Regions from separate parts of the Melaminivora sp. genome, predicted to be linked through region 1. Evidence: predicted binding sites of a transcription regulator. Region 1 holds the regulator's gene; each other region holds the start of a gene.
The links. Region 1 encodes FNR, which switches genes on or off when oxygen is low (the NO sensors DNR and NnrR bind a similar motif). Its sites were predicted from a motif close to TTGATNNNNATCAA; they were not measured.

Region 1 (5,052 bases):
TAAGCATTGGCGAACGGGGTGTTCGCGGGGCGCGCAACGCGCCTACAATGCACCTGTCTGCGATGCTGCCGGGCTTTATATTTCCTTGAACCAATGCTCTTGGAGCCCGGGCTTGGTACATCGCCTGGCAGGCGTGATCATCTCGCGTCAGATGAACCCAATGTCAGGTTGCCCTCGCCCACCTGAACCCCCGGTTCAGGATGCCGGTCCGGTGGCATTTGCAGACACCTTCTTTCGAGCGAAGCCGGGGCTCCCCGCCCTCCGCCTACCCCCCTCTCCCCTCTTCCCCCAGCTGTCACCGCCCGCCCCGGGGCAGGCGCTCAGGCGCACCAGGGCGCGGGCTGGCCGTGCATCACATCCATCCACAGCGCCCAGCCGCCGAGCACGCACAGCACGGCGCCTGCGGCACGCGAGCCGCTGGCCTGCTGCATCCGGTTGAGCCGCTGCCGCAGCCATTGCCAGGCCGCGGGGCCCGCCACCAGCCACAGGCCGCTGCCGATGCCAAACAGCACCATGCTGGCCGCGCCACGCGCCACGCTGCCGCTCAGGGCAGCGGTGAGCAGCGCGGTGTAAAGCAGCCCGCAGGGCAGCAATGCCCAGGCCATGCCGGTGAAAAACAGTCCGCCCGGGCGTGCCACCAGGGGCTGCACGCGCGCCCACACGGTGCGGCCGGCGCTCTCTATCCAGGCGGGCTGGCGTGCCTGCAGCAGCATCATGAGGCCCCAGGCGATGATGAGCACATGCGTCATGGTCCACAGCGGCCGCAGTGCGCTGCTGTGCTGGCCCAGCCAGGCCAGCTGGTCCATGGCGAAGGCTGCGGCACCACCGGCGGTGCCATAGCCCGCCAGGCGCCCGACGTGGAAGGCCAGCGTGCGGCCCAGCACCGGGCGGCGCGGCAGCCAGTGGATCACCTGAGGTTCGCCCGGGGCGGCAGGGCGTCCCCCTGCCCCTATCACTGCGCCGCAGGGCCCGGCGCACATGGCAAGGCAGTGCGTACCACCCACCAGGCCCATCAGGAAGACGGTGGACGCAAGCGTGAGGAACATGGATCAGATGATCCGGGAGAAGCGCGCGCGGTTCCGGTTGGCCTGCAGATATTTATCGAACGCCATGGCGACGCCGCGCACGAAGTACCAGCCCAGCTCGGTGACCTGCACGCCGTCGTCGGCCAGCTTGACCAGGCCCTGCCCGGCCATCTCCTCGAGTTGCTGCAGTTCGGGCTCGAAATAGCTGCGAAAGTCGATCAGCCAGGCGGCCTCCATGGGCTCGAACAGCACTTCGCCCTGGCACATCAGCGCCATGATGACCGAGCGGCGCACCAGGTCGTCCTTCGTCAGCGCCAGGCCACGCGCGATAGGGAGGCGCCCCTGGTTGATGGCATCGTAGTACTCGTCCAGCGTCTTGACGTTCTGGCTGTACGTGGCGCCGATGCGGCCGATGGCCGACACCCCCAGGCCGATCAGGTCGCAGTCCGGCTGGGTGCTGTAGCCCTGGAAGTTGCGGTGCAGCCGGCCCTGGCGCTTGGCCACCGCCAGCGAGTCCTGCGGCAGGGCGAAGTGGTCCATGCCCACATAGACATAGCCCGCGCCCTCGAACACCTCCAGGGCCTGCGCCAGCATGGAAAGCTTGGCCGAGGCCATGGGCAGCTCGGCCGTGATGATGCGCCGCTGCGCCTTGAAGCGCTCGGGCAGGTGGGCGTAGGCGTAGAGCGCGATGCGATCCGGCCGCAGCTCGGAGACCTGCCCCAGCGTGCGCTCGAATGATTCGGGCGTCTGCCGGGGCAGGCCGTAGATCAGGTCCACGTTCACGGACTCGAACCCCAGGCGGCGCGAGCTCTCGATGAGGGAGAACACCTGCTCGGCCGGCTGCACGCGGTGCACTGCCTTCTGCACTTCGGGGTCGAAGTCCTGCACGCCGAAGCTCAGGCGGTTGAAGCCGAGCTCGGCCAGCAGGGCCAGGCGCGACTCGTCCACGGTGCGCGGATCGACCTCGATGGAGTATTCGCCGCCCGGCACCAGCGTGAAGCTGCGCTTGAGCATGGCCATCAGCTCGCGCAGGCCTTCGTCGGACAGGAACGTGGGCGTGCCGCCGCCGAAATGCAGCTGGCTCACCTGCTGTCCCACGCCGCAGTGCGCGGTATGCAGGTCGATCTCGCGGCTCAGGTAGCGCAGATAGACCTCGGCGCGCTCGGGGTGGCGCGTGATGATCTTGTTGCACGCGCAGTAATAGCAGAGGGATTGGCAGAACGGAATGTGGACGTACAGCGACAGCGGCATCGCTTTGCCCACCGATCCCACCCGGCGCTGCTGCAGGGCCAGCACGTATTCCTCTTCGCCGAAGGCTTCCACGAAACGATCCGCCGTGGGGTAGGAGGTATAGCGTGGCCCTGGAACGTCGAAGCGTCGCAGCAGTTCGGTGGTGACAACGGTCATAGGGGGTAATTCCTCAGGGTGAGTCGGGCACTGTGCCCCAGCTGGCGCCCGAGCGTCCTTGATTTCGATCAAGAGGACCCAATGTCTGCGAAATGACAATTCGCCCTGGATCAAAGCACGTGCGCGTGCCTGCGACTTTCGCAGGCCTTGCAGCGTTCGGATGTAAGCTAGCGCCATGACCAGGGTACCCATGTCTCCCAACCTTCAAGCCATCAAGGTTGCTTGCTCCAACTGCAACCTGCGCGAGCTGTGCATGCCGGTGGGCCTGGACGAGCAGCAGCTCAAGCGCCTGGACGAGATCGTCGCCGTTCGGCGCAAGGTCAAGCGCGGCGGCAACCTGTTTCGCAATGGCGACCCTTTCACCTCGCTCTACGCCATCCGCACGGGCTTCTTCAAGACCTGCGTGGCCACCGAGGACGGGCGCGACCAGGTGACGGGATTCCAGATGGCCGGGGAGATCATCGGCCTGGACGGCATCGTCAACGACCACCATACCTGCGACGCGGTGGCGCTGGAGGACGCGGAGGTCTGCGTCATGCCCTTCGACCGGGTCGAGGAGCTCTCGCGCGAGATCAACGCCCTGCAGACGCATGTGCACAAGATCATGAGCCGCGAAATCGTGCGCGAGCACGGCGTCATGCTGCTGCTGGGCAGCATGCGTGCCGAAGAGCGGCTGGCGGCTTTCCTGCTGAACCTGGTACAGCGCCTGCACGCGCGTGGTTTTTCGCAGTCGGAGCTGGTCCTGCGCATGACGCGCGAGGAGATCGGCAGCTACCTGGGCCTGAAGCTTGAAACGGTGAGTCGCACTTTCTCGAAATTCGTCGAGGAAGGCATCGTCGAAGTCAAGCAGCGCCACGTGCGCATCATCGACACCAACGCCCTCAAGCGCATCGTCAACAGCCAGCAGGCCTGCCACTGACCCTCGGCCGGCGCTGCCCGGAACGCAAAAAGGCAATGCCTGCGCATTGCCTTTTTTTGCGTTTGCAGCCCGGGCGGCGCTGGCCGCCGGGGCTGCCGTTCCCGCTCAGTTGAGGGGGGTCTTCTTCCCGTCGGGATAGTGGTAGAGCGTGATCGCGGGGTTCTTCATCTCGCCATTGGACTCGAAGGCGATGTTGGCCGTCACACCCTTGTAACTGGACTTGAGCAACTCCGGGATGTAAACCTTCGGATCCCACGAGCCGGCGCGCTTCATGGCGTCGACCAGCAGCATGGTGGCGTCGTAGGTGTAGGGGCTGTAGATCTGGTACTGGCCAGGGTACTTGGCGTCGTACTTGGCCTTCCAGGCCATGCCGCCGGGCATCTTGGCCAGCGACGCGCCGCCTTCGGCGCACACCACGTTCGACAGGGTCTTGGCGCCCGCGGTCAGCTTGGCGATCTCGGTCGTGCACAGGCCGTCGCCACCGAAATACTTCACGTTGCCCATGCCGAGCTGCTCCATCTGCCGGAGCATGGGGCCGGCCTGCGGGTCCATGCCGCCGAAGAAGATGGCGTCCGGGTTCTTGGCCTTGATGGCCGTGAGGATGGCCATGAAGTCGGTGGCCTTGTCGGTGGTGAACTGCTCGTCGACCACCTTCATGCCCTTCTCGGCCGCCACCCGCTTGAACACGTTGGCCAGACCCTGGCCATAGGCCGTGCGGTCATCGACCACGGCCACCGTCTTGAGCTTGAGCGTGTCGCTGGCATAGGCCGCGACCCCCGCGCCCAGGGCGTTGTCGTTGGCGATGATGCGGAACGTGGTCTTGTAGCCGGGCTTGGTCAGGTTGGGGTTGGTGGCCGCGCCCGTGACGTGCGGGATGCCGCAGTCGTTGTAGACCTTGGCCGCGGGAATCGTGGTGCCCGAATTGAGGTGGCCCACCACGCCGGCGGCCTTGGCGTCGCACAGCTTCTGCGCCGCCGCCGTGCCCTGCTTGGGGTCGGCCGCGTCATCCTCGGCCAGCAGCTCGAACCTGACCTTCTTGCCGCCGATGGTCACGCCCTGGGCGTTGAGCTCCTCGATCGCCATGCGGGCGCCGTTCTCGTTGTCCTTGCCGTAGTGCGCCTGGGCCCCGGACACGGGCGCCACGTGACCGATTTTCACCACCTCTTGGGCGTGGGTCATGCCGGCGATGGCCGCAATGGCGGCCACCACGGTCAGTTTCAACTTCAATTGCATAGATGTCTCCGATCCTTCATTGCTGGAAGTGGCGTTGCGTGACAACGCGCAGAAACATATCGCAGTTCAAAACCGCCCACACTAGGGAACACGAGAAAATCACGCCGATACCACACCGGGATATACCCTGTCATCGCTTTGGAACGTGTTTCAGTGCCCGGCCAGCGCCGGTTCAGGGGCGGCAGTTTTTCGTCAATTCCTCGGCCACGGCTTCATAGACGGACTGGCGCACCACGGTCTCGACCTCCTCGCGCAGGCGCGTGCCGATGGAGCGCGTCTGCTCCTCGATGACCAGGGCGATGGCCTCGGCGAGCCTGTGCTCCAGGACCAGGTCCACGCGCTGCATCAGGCGGTGCACCATGTCCTCCTGCAGGCCGTCGGCTGCCACGGGCAGCTGCAGCGCCGCCGTGGCGGGGGCGGCCGGCGCGGGCGCGCCGTCCTCCGCCGGAAGATGCACCACCTCCGTGA
Region 2 (5,052 bases), on a different contig from region 1:
TTGTCGGGCGCCGGCGCACGGCCGGCGTGTCGGACGCCGGAGCGTCCTGGCCCCGGCGCTCAGCCTGCCACGGCGGTGGCGCCCCCCGCCCGGCGGGCAGCGTAGTCCACGTACCAGGCCAGGCACTCGGGGTTGGCCATCGCGTCGCGGTTGACCACCCGCTCCAGGGGCTGGCCCAGCAGCAGCTTCTTGATGGGCAGCTCCTGCTTTTTGCCGCTCAGGGTGCGCGGCACCTGCGCAACCTGCACGATCTCGTCGGGCAGGAAGCGCGGGCTCAGGCCCTGGCGGATGGCGCCGCGGATGCGCTCGACCAGGGCCGCGTCCAGCACGTGGCCCGGGCGCAGCACGACGAACAGCGGCATGAAGCTCGGCTGGCCCAGGTACTCCAGGTCCACCACCAGGCTGTCGAGCACCTCGGGCAGGGCCTCGACGGCGGCGTAGATCTCGCTCGTGCCCATGCGCAGGCCGTGGCGGTTGATGGTGGCGTCGCTGCGCCCGTAGATGATGCAGCCGGGCTGCGCGGCCGAGCCGATGCAGATCCAGTCGCCGTGGCGCCAGACGCTGCCGGCCTCGGGGCCGGCGTCGCCCCCGCCGGGCCGGCGCCCGTGGCCGGGCGGGTACATCTCGAAATAGCTGGCGCGGTAGCGGCTGCCGTCCTCGTCGCCCCACAGGAACAGCGGCATGGACGGGATGGGCTGGGTGCAGACCAGCTCGCCCACGGCGTCCAGCACCGGACGACCCTCCTCGTCCCAGGCCTCGACCGCCGCGCCCAGCATGCGGCACTGCAGGCGGCCGGGCTGCTGCGCCAGCTCGCGCTGGCCGCCTAGGAAGGCGCCAGCAAAGTCCGTGCCGCCCGAGATGTTGGCCCACCAGATATCGGGCACGCCCGCCGCGGCCATGAAGTCCGTGCCCCACTGCTGCACTTCGGCGGCCAGGGGCGAACCCGTGCTGCCCAGCGCGCGGATGGCGCGCAGGTCGCCGCAGTCGGCCGGCGCGATGCCGGCCTTCATGCAGCCGGCATAGAAGGCCGCGCCGGCGCCGAAGAAGGTGACGCCGGTTTCGGCGGCCATGCGCCACAGCACCGTCCAGTCGGGCTGCTCGCGGCTGCCGGCGGGGCTGCCGTCGTAGAGCACGCAGGTCGTGCCCGACAGCAGGCCGCCGACCTGGGCGTTCCACATGACCCAGCCGGTGGTGCTGTACCAGTGGAAGCGCTCGCCCAGGGTCTCGGGGTCGTAGCTGCAGCCCACGTCGTTGTGCAGCCCACCCAGCTGCAGCATGACCAGCACCATGCCGCCGTGGCCATGCACGATGGGCTTGGGCAGGCCGGTGGTGCCGCTGGAATAGACGATCCACAGCGGGTGGTCGAAAGGCAGCCACAGCGGCTCGAAAGCCGCGACCTGGGCATCGTTTCGGGCAGTGATCCGCTCCCAGTCTTGGGCTACAGCTATGTTTTCTGTAGCGCCTGGCTGGCGCAGCAGCACCGTGTGGCGCACGCTGGGCAGGCCGGCCAGCAGCTCCTGCACCACGGCGCTGCGGTCCTGCGTGCGCCCGGCGTAGGTGATGCCGTCAACGGCGATCAGCACACTCGGGGCGATCTGGCGCAGGCGGTCGAGCACGGCATGCGTGCCCATGTCGGGCGCGCACACGCTCCAGACCGCGCCCACGCTGGCGCAGGCCAGGAAGGCGACGATGGTCTCGGGCAGGTTGGGCAGGTAGGCGGCCACGCGGTCGCCCGGCTGCACGCCGCAGTCCTGCAGGTGCAGCGCCAGCGCCACCACCTGGCGGCGCAGCTCGGGCCAGGACAGCTCGCGCCGGTCACCACGCTCATTGCGCGCGATCAGCGCCGGCTGGCCGGCGGCGTGTGCCGCATCGACATGGCGCAACACCTGGCGCGCGTAGCTGGCCTGCGCACCCGGAAACCACTGCGCTCCGGGCAGCACGTTCCTTGCCAGCACGGCCGTGTGCGGCGTGGGCGACTGCAGGTCGAAGTAATCCCAGATGCTCTGCCAGAAGGCGTCCAGGTCGGTGACCGACCAGCGCCACAGCGCGTCGTAGTCCTCGAACACGAGGCCGTGGCGCGTCTGCAGCCATTCCTGGTAGCGGCGGATGCGGGGCACGCGACCACCGCGGGTGGGAGGGGACGGGGGTGGGGCGTTCGTTGTCTCCATGGCAGGAGCGTAGCGCCAGCGGCTTATCCGCGCTGCGCAGTTGGCGACAGCGCCGGCAGGGGGTCAGGAGCGCGGCTGCTCCTCGACGCTGGTGATGGCGTAGCCCTTGTCGCGCAGCTGGCGGCCGGGCTCGGGGATGCCCAGCTCCTCCCAGTGCTCCTGGCCCTCGTCCATCTCCACACCGCGCTGCTCGCTGCTCCAGTCGGTGTTGGTGGCCTCCTGGGGGATGGGTTTGCCCTCGGGCACGACCAAGTGGGAGAAGCGCCCCTCGGGCTCGGGTCGGCGGTAGATGTCCACGCGCATGTCAGGTCCTTTGCTCGGCTGTTGCTGGACTGCCCACTCTAAGGGTGGCCCGTCGGCGCGGGCGTAGGAACGCACCGCGTGGCCCGCCCCTTGACGCAAGGCAAGCCACGCGCCGTGCGCAGGCCGACAATGGCGCCCGCCCTTTGCTTGCTTTCAGCCCCCGACCATGACCCGTGCCGACGACTCTTCCCTGGACTGCGACCTTCTCATCGTGGGCGGTGGCCCGGCCGGGCTGTCGCTGGCGGCCAGCGTGGCCCAGGCGGGCCTGAGCGCCACCGTGCTGGAGCAGCAGGTCGAGGAGCAGCTTGCCCGGCCCGCGCCCGACGGCCGCGAGATCGCCCTGACCCACCCGAGCGTGGCCACGCTGCAGCGCCTGGGCAGCTGGCAGCGCCTGGCCGGCCATGAGGTCGGCCTGCTGCGCGCCGCCGATGTGCACGACGGCCCCGTGGGCCGGCGTGGCTCGCTGCACCTGCACGCCGGCGGCACGGGCGCCGGCCACCTGGGCTGGATCGTGCCCAACCATGCGCTGCGCCGCACGGCCTACGAGGTCGCCGCCAGCACGCCCGGCGTGCGCGTGGTCACCGGCGCGCGCGTGCAGCACGTGGCCACGCGGGCGGCCTGCGCCGAGGTCGAATACCTGACGGCGGGGCAGGACCAGGCCCGCCTGCTGCGCGCGCCCCTGGTGGTGGCCGCCGACAGCCGCCTGTCGGCCACACGCCGCCAGCTGGGCCTGGGCGCAGCCATGACCGACTTCGGGCGCACCGTCATCGTCTGCCGCATGCGCTGCGAGCGGCCCCACGACGAGGTGGCGCACGAGTGCTTCGGCTACGAGCGCACGCTGGCCGTGCTGCCCCTGCCGGACGACCCGGTGGATGGCGCGCCGATGTGCTCGGCCGTGGTCACCGCCGACAGCACCCAGGCCCGGGAGCTGCTGGCGCTGGCGCCCGAGGCCTATGCGGCCAGCGTGGCCGCGCAGTTCCAGCACCGCCTGGGCGCCCTGCAGCTGGTGGGCGAGCGCCATGCCTATCCGCTGGTGGCCGTCTATGCGCACCGGTTCGCCGCTGCGCGCTGCGCCCTGCTGGGCGATGCGGCCGTGGGCATGCACCCGGTGACGGCCCATGGCTTCAACCTGGGCCTGACCGGCGTGGCGACGCTCACCCGGGTGCTGACCGAAGCACGCGAGCACAGCGCCGACCTGGGCGCGGCCAGCGTGCTGCAGCGCTACGCCCGCGCCCACCATCGCCACGCCTGGCCCCTGTTTGCCGGCACCAACGCCATCGTGCGCCTGTACACCGACACCCGCCCCCTGCCCCGCATCGCGCGCCAGGCGGTGCTGGCCGCGGCCATGCGCCTGCCGCCGCTGCAGGCGGTCATCGTCAGCCAGCTGACCGGCCGCCGCCCGGCCTGGCCGACACGCGGAGCGGGCACGCACGGATAATCCGCGGCCATGCCCGCCGTCTTCGAACAACTGGCCGACTCGCTTACGCGCGCCCACACGCTGGAGGAGCTGACCCGTCCCCTGCTGGAGCTGCTGCAGGACGTGACCGGGCTGGAGTCCACCTACCTCACCACCATCGATCTGCAGGGCGGGCGGCAGGACGTGCTGTACGCCCGCAACAGCCGCGCCGGGGCGCTGGAGATTCCCGAGGGCCTGTCCGTGCCCTGGCACGACACGCTGTGCAAGCGCGCGCTCGACGAGGGCCGGCCGGTGACCGAGGACGTGGCCGGCTGCTGGGCCGACTCACAGGCGGCCGCGGCGCTGGGCATTCAGACCTACGTCAGCGCGCCGGTGCGGCTGTCGGACGACCGCCTGTACGGCACGCTGTGCGCGGCCAGCGCCAAGCGTCGTGCGCTGGAGCCGATGGTGCTGCACATGCTCCGGCTGTTTGCGCAGCTGATCGCCCAGCAGGTCGAGCGCGAGCGGCTGGTCGGAGAACTGGTGCAGGCCAACCGCCGCCTGAGCCAATACGCCAGCACCGATGCGCTGACCGGCCTGCCCAACCGCCCCGCCTTCGAGCGGGCGCTGCAGCGCCAGCTCGCCCAGAGCAACCGCGAGGGCAGCACGGTGCTGGTGGCCTTCCTGGACCTGGACCGCTTCAAGCTCATCAACGACACCTGGGGGCACGACGTGGGCGACCTGTTCCTGGCCCACATCGCACGCCAGCTGCAGGGCGCCCTGCGCTCGCAGGACCTGGTGGCGCGCCACGGCGGCGACGAGTTCGTGCTGATGGGCCCCGGCCCCACGCCCGCCGAGGACATGGACGCTGCCGTGCAGGCCTTCGCCGAGCGCATCACGGCGGCCACCGTGGGCCGCTTCGAGGGCGGGGGCGCGTCCTTCGACTACGCCGGCGCCAGCGTGGGAGCGATCGCCGTGCTGCCCGGAGCGCTGTCGGCCGGCCAGGCGCTGCACGACGCCGACCAGGCGATGTACGCGGTCAAGCAGGCGCGGCGCTGACGCCAAGCGGGGCCGGGGCGCTTCGCGGCAGACGGACGCAAAAACGCCCGCTCCCTAGCGGGAGCGGGCCTTTGGCCTGGAGGGCTCCGCAGCATGGGCGCTGCGGGGCGGGCCGGGGTTTATTTC
Region 3 (5,052 bases), on a different contig from region 1:
CAGCGAGATCAAGCGCGCCCAGGTGGACGGGCTGCAGGACTACCCCGTGTACACGCGCAAGGCGCACACCGATGTGTCCTACCTCGCCTGCGCCCGGCGGCTGCTGGCCGCGCCCGACGCCATCTATCCCCAGTTCGCCACGCACAACGCCCACACGGTGGCTGCCGTCTGGGAAATGGCCGGGCCGGCGCACTGGTGGCCGGGGCAGTACGAGTTCCAGTGCCTGCACGGCATGGGCGAGCCGCTGTATGCACAGGTGGTGGCCGAGCGGCCCTGCCGCATCTACGCCCCGGTAGGCACGCATGAGACGCTGCTGGCCTACCTGGTGCGCCGGCTGCTGGAGAACGGCGCCAACACCTCCTTCGTGCACCGCGTGGCCGACACCGCGGTGGCGCCCGAGACCCTGGTCGAGGACCCGGTCGCGGCCGTCCATGCGCAGGCCGCTCGCACGGGCACGCCGGGCCTGCCGCATCCGCGCATTCCCCTGCCCGTGGCGCTCTACGGCGCGGCGCGCACGAATGCGCACGGGCTGGACCTGGCGGCCGAGCCAGTGCTCGCCAGCGTGGGCCGGGCTCTGGCGGCCAGCCGGGCCGAGCCCTTTTTTGCCGGACCGCTGGTGGCCGGCGGCCTGGGCGATGCAGAGCCAAACACCGCTCAAACCCTTGCCCTGAAACGACCCTCTGCTCTCTTTTCAGAGGGCAGCACCGCGGCCCCTGTGTGCAACCCCGCCGACCCGGCGGACGTGGTCGGCCAGGTGCGCGAAGCGAACGCCGGCGCGGTCGATGCGGCGCTGACCGCGGCGCAGCAGGCGCTGCCCGCCTGGTCGGCCACGCCGCCGGCGCAGCGCGCCCAGCTGCTGCGCCGCGCGGCCGATCTGCTGGAGGCGGAGAGGGTCTCGTCCTTTCTGCCGCTGCTGGTGCGCGAGGCCGGCAAGACCTGCGCCAACGCCGTGGCCGAGGTGCGCGAGGCGGTGGACTTCCTGCGCTACTACGCCGCGCAGGTGCAGGCGCAGTTCGACAACGCCACGCACACGCCCCTCGGGCTGGTGGCCTGCATCAGCCCGTGGAACTTTCCGCTGGCCATCTTCCTGGGTCAGGTGGCGGCGGCGCTGGCGGCTGGCAACGTGGTGCTGGCCAAGCCGGCCGAGCAGACGCCCCTGGTGGCCTGGCAGGCCGTGCGGCTGCTGCACCGTGCGGGCGTGCCGCAAGGCGCCGTGCAGCTGCTGCCCGGCCGGGGCGAAACCGTGGGCGCGCAGCTGGTGGCCGATGCGCGCGTCATGGGCGTACTGTTCACCGGCTCGACCGAGGTCGCACGCCTGCTGCAACAGACGCTGGCGGAGCGCCTGGGCCCGGCGGGCCAGCCCGTCGTGCTGGTCGCGGAGACGGGCGGGCAAAACGCCCTGGTGGTGGACTCCTCGGCGCTGACCGAGCAGGCCGTGGCCGACGTGCTCGCCTCGGCCTTCGACAGTGCCGGCCAGCGCTGCTCGGCCCTGCGCGTGCTGTGCGTGCAGGAGGACTGCGCCACGCGCCTGCTGGCCATGCTGCGCGGCGCCATGCTGGAGCTGCGCACGGGCGATCCGGCCCTGCTGGCGACCGACGTGGGCCCGGTCATCGACGCCGCGGCGCGGCAGTCCCTGCGGGACTACATCGCCCGGCGCCGTGCCGAAGGGCACGCCCTCTTCCAGGCGCCCCTGGACGGCGCCGCCGTGGGCACCTTCGTCGCGCCCACGCTGATCGAGCTGGCGAGCGTGGACGAACTGGGCGGCGAGGTCTTCGGGCCGGTGCTGCACGTGGTGCGCTACGCCCGCGAGCGGCTGGACGACCTGCTCGCGAAGATCGGCGCCACGGGCTACGGCCTGACGCAGGGCGTGCACACGCGCATCGACGAGCGGGTGGCGCAGGTGGCCGCGCAGGCGCGGGCGGGCAACCTGTACGTGAACCGCAACATGGTCGGCGCCGTGGTGGGCGTGCAGCCCTTTGGCGGCGAGGGCCTGTCGGGCACGGGCCCCAAGGCGGGCGGGCCCCTGTATCTGCTGCGCCTGCTCGCGCGTCACCCGGCCGAAGCGGCGCGCGACGCCCTGCCCGCCTCGGCCGCCGGGTTGCTGCCTGATGAGCACCGGGCGCAGCGGCTGGCCCCGCTGGACGCCCTGCGCGCCTGGGCGCAGGCGCAGCACCGCCCGGCCCTGCACGCGGCCTGCGCGGCGCTGGAGCAGGCCAGCTGCGCCGGCCTGGGCGCCGAGCTGCCCGGGCCGACGGGCGAGAAGAACCTCTACCACCTGCTGCCGCGCGAGCGCGTGCTGTGCCTGGCCGAAGACGACGACGGCCGCCTGCTGCAGCTGGCCACCGTGCTGGCCGCCGGCAGCCAGGCGCTGTGGCCCAGCTCGGCGCAAGCGCTCGCCAGCGGCCTGCCTGGCCCGGTGCGCGAGCGCATCGCCCTCACGCAGGACTGGGAGCGGGAGTCGTTCGATGCCGTGCTGCACGGCGGCGACGCCAGCGCCGCGCTGGCGCTGCAGCAGACGCTGGCCGCCCGCCCAGGCGCTCTGCTGGCCCTGGCGGCGCTGCGCGAACCGGGGCAGGCCCCAGCCGCCCTGCTGCGCCTCGTGCGCGAGCGCGCCACCAGCATCAACACCACGGCCGCGGGCGGCAACGCCAGCCTGATGGCCATGGACTGAGGCGTTCGCCAGGTCATGCGGCTGCCGCATGACTCTCGGCAGTTTGGCGCATGGCCGGGACGGCTTTTCCCGTGTTGCTCGATAGTTGGCTGTATTTAATATGCGCTTAATTTTAAAACTTTAATATACAAAGTTTTTTTTTGATTTATTAATGAATCGAATAACTTGGTTATTTGATCCGAGTCAATAATCAAATGCGCCGCGTGAGAATAATGAATATCACGCGATAAATAAATATCGAGGAAACCCCTATGCAGGAACCCACCACCATTTCACACAGCGCCCCGCCCGCCGTGCAAAAGGCCAAGCGCACCTTCTTGCAAGACCTGGTCGGCCTGGCCACGGCCTTTGGCCTCACCGCTGCGGCCGGCCCGGCGGCGGCCGTCAGCCTGCCCGGCACCACGCAGCCGCCGCGCCGTCCCGGCATGGAGGGCAAGCGCTTTGGCATGCTGGTGGACATCCGCAAATGCATCGGCTGCCAGGCCTGCACCGTGAGCTGCTCGGTGGAGAACCAGCCGCCCATCGGGCAGTTCCGCACCACGGTGCTGCAGTACGAGATCGACAAGCCCGACGGCAGCATGCCGGCCATGGTCAGCCTGCCGCGCCTGTGCAACCACTGCGAGGAGCCGCCCTGCGTGCCCGTCTGCCCCGTGCAGGCCACCTTCCAGCGTACCGACGGCATCGTGCTGGTGGACAACGAGCGCTGCGTGGGCTGCGGCTACTGCGTGCAGGCCTGCCCGTATGACGCGCGCTTCATCAACCATGAGACCCAGACCGCCGACAAGTGCACCTTCTGCGAGCACCGGCTGGAGGTCGGCTTGCTGCCGGCCTGCGTGGAGAGCTGCGTGGGCGGCGCGCGCGTGATTGGCGACCTGAACGACCCGGGCAGCGAGATCAACCGCCGCATGGCCGCGCACGAGGAGGGCGTCAAGGTGCTCAAACCCGGCATGAAGACCGAGCCGCGCGTGTTCTACATCGGCCTGCCCGACGAATTCGTCAACGGCGTCTCCGGCCAGGCCAGCGTGCGCCTGGTGTCCGACCACTGACCCCCAGGGAGAGATTCACATGCAGATCATCGAACTGCTCACCCCGCACTACGAGGCGGCCTGGCTGCCCTGGGCCGTGCAGTATTTCTTTCTGGCGGGCGTGGCCACCGGCGCGGCGCTGCTGGTGTCGGCCTGCGTCTTTGGCGATGCGGCCTCGCGCCTGCGCCGCCTGCTGCCCGCGGCCGTGCTGGTGCTGGCCGTCACCGCCATTGCCGCGCCGGTGTCGCTGCTGGCCGACCTGCACCAGCCGTTTCGCTTCTGGCACTTCTATGCGTACTTCACGCCCTGGTCGTGGATGAGCATCGGCGCGCTGCTGCTGCCGGCCTTCGTGGCGCTGGCGCTGGCCATGTGCGCGGCCTGGTGGCTGGGCCGCCTGTCCTGGATGCGGCTGCTGGCACCGCTCCTGGTGCTGTCGGCGCTCAGCATCACCGCCTACACCGGTGCCGAGGTCATGGTGGTGCGCGCGCGCCCGCTGTGGAACACGCTGTGGGTGCCCGTCAACCTGGCGCTGACCGGCTGGCTGGCCGCCGTGGGCGTGGCCTTCGTGCTCGAGCGCTTCCTGCCCGCCACCCAGCGCCCGGGGGCCTCCGCACTGCAGCTGCTGCGCGCCATCGGCCTGTGGCTGGCCGCGGCGCTGGCGCTGGCCACCCTGGGCTGGGCCGCCACCGGCGCGGCCGGCCTGCACCCGTCGTTTGGCGAGGCCCTGCGCCTGGCCACCCTGTTCCCGGTCTGGCGCGGCGGCATGCTGGCCTCGGCCCTGTTCGGGGTGGCGGTGATTGCCGCCTTGGTGCGCGGCCAGTGGCGCCTGGACCGGCGCGGCTACACGCTGGTGCTGGGCCTGGGGCTGGCGGCTTCCGCATGGGCCTTCCGCTGGGCGCTGTTCATGAGCGTGCAGGGCGTGCCCAAGTACGGCTCGGGCCTGTACCTCTACAACATGCCGCTGGGCAGCGACGGGCTGCTGGGCATGCTGGGCGTGCTGGGCCTGTTCATCGCCCTGGTGGCCGCCGCCAGCTGGGCGCTGGAGACCTGGCCGGCGCGCCGCCAGCCGGCCCTGCAGGGCGCGGGCGCATGACTGCCGCGTCTGCTCCGGCTCCCTCTCCCGCTGGCGGGAGAGGGTTGGGGTGAGGGTGGCGGCCGGCACCAGGCGCAGCGCCTGAACCCACCCCCTCACCCCTGCCCTCTCCCCCTTGGGGGAGAGGGAGTGAAACCCTCGCCAGCCAAAACAGCCCCAAGCCATTGAACAACAAGGGCCAGCAGCTATTAAAGATATAGCATGACACCTGCGCCCACGATGGAAAGAGAGTCTCTTATGACCGACAAGAAGCCCCCCCGCAC

Region 2: ubiM (5-demethoxyubiquinol-8 5-hydroxylase UbiM) is a predicted target of FNR. The motif match lies at 2,562-2,575, and genes of this name have one in related genera.
Region 3: dsrO (sulfate reduction electron transfer complex DsrMKJOP subunit DsrO) is a predicted target of FNR. The motif match lies at 2,845-2,858, and genes of this name have one in related genera.

The regions. Positions count from the first base shown of each region.
Region 1 is NZ_DAMCAM010000033.1:10,736-15,787, forward strand. It holds gene RT051_RS08890 (cell division protein ZapA) at 1-3, shown strand, start outside; gene RT051_RS08895 (sulfite exporter TauE/SafE family protein) at 321-1,046, opposite strand; gene hemN (oxygen-independent coproporphyrinogen III oxidase) at 1,050-2,432, opposite strand; gene fnr (fumarate/nitrate reduction transcriptional regulator Fnr) at 2,623-3,351, shown strand; gene RT051_RS08910 (branched-chain amino acid ABC transporter substrate-binding protein) at 3,457-4,584, opposite strand; gene RT051_RS08915 (hypothetical protein) at 4,757-5,052, opposite strand, start outside.
Region 2 is NZ_DAMCAM010000012.1:22,704-27,755, reverse strand. It holds gene RT051_RS04245 (acetoacetate--CoA ligase) at 60-2,168, opposite strand; gene RT051_RS04240 (DUF6139 family protein) at 2,232-2,471, opposite strand; gene ubiM (5-demethoxyubiquinol-8 5-hydroxylase UbiM) at 2,638-3,909, shown strand; gene RT051_RS04230 (sensor domain-containing diguanylate cyclase) at 3,919-4,926, shown strand; gene RT051_RS04225 (hypothetical protein) at 5,046-5,052, opposite strand, start outside.
Region 3 is NZ_DAMCAM010000057.1:3,722-8,773, reverse strand. It holds gene putA (trifunctional transcriptional regulator/proline dehydrogenase/L-glutamate gamma-semialdehyde dehydrogenase) at 1-2,671, shown strand, start outside; gene dsrO (sulfate reduction electron transfer complex DsrMKJOP subunit DsrO) at 2,923-3,717, shown strand; gene nrfD (NrfD/PsrC family molybdoenzyme membrane anchor subunit) at 3,737-4,789, shown strand; gene RT051_RS11900 (tetrathionate reductase subunit A) at 5,027-5,052, shown strand, end outside.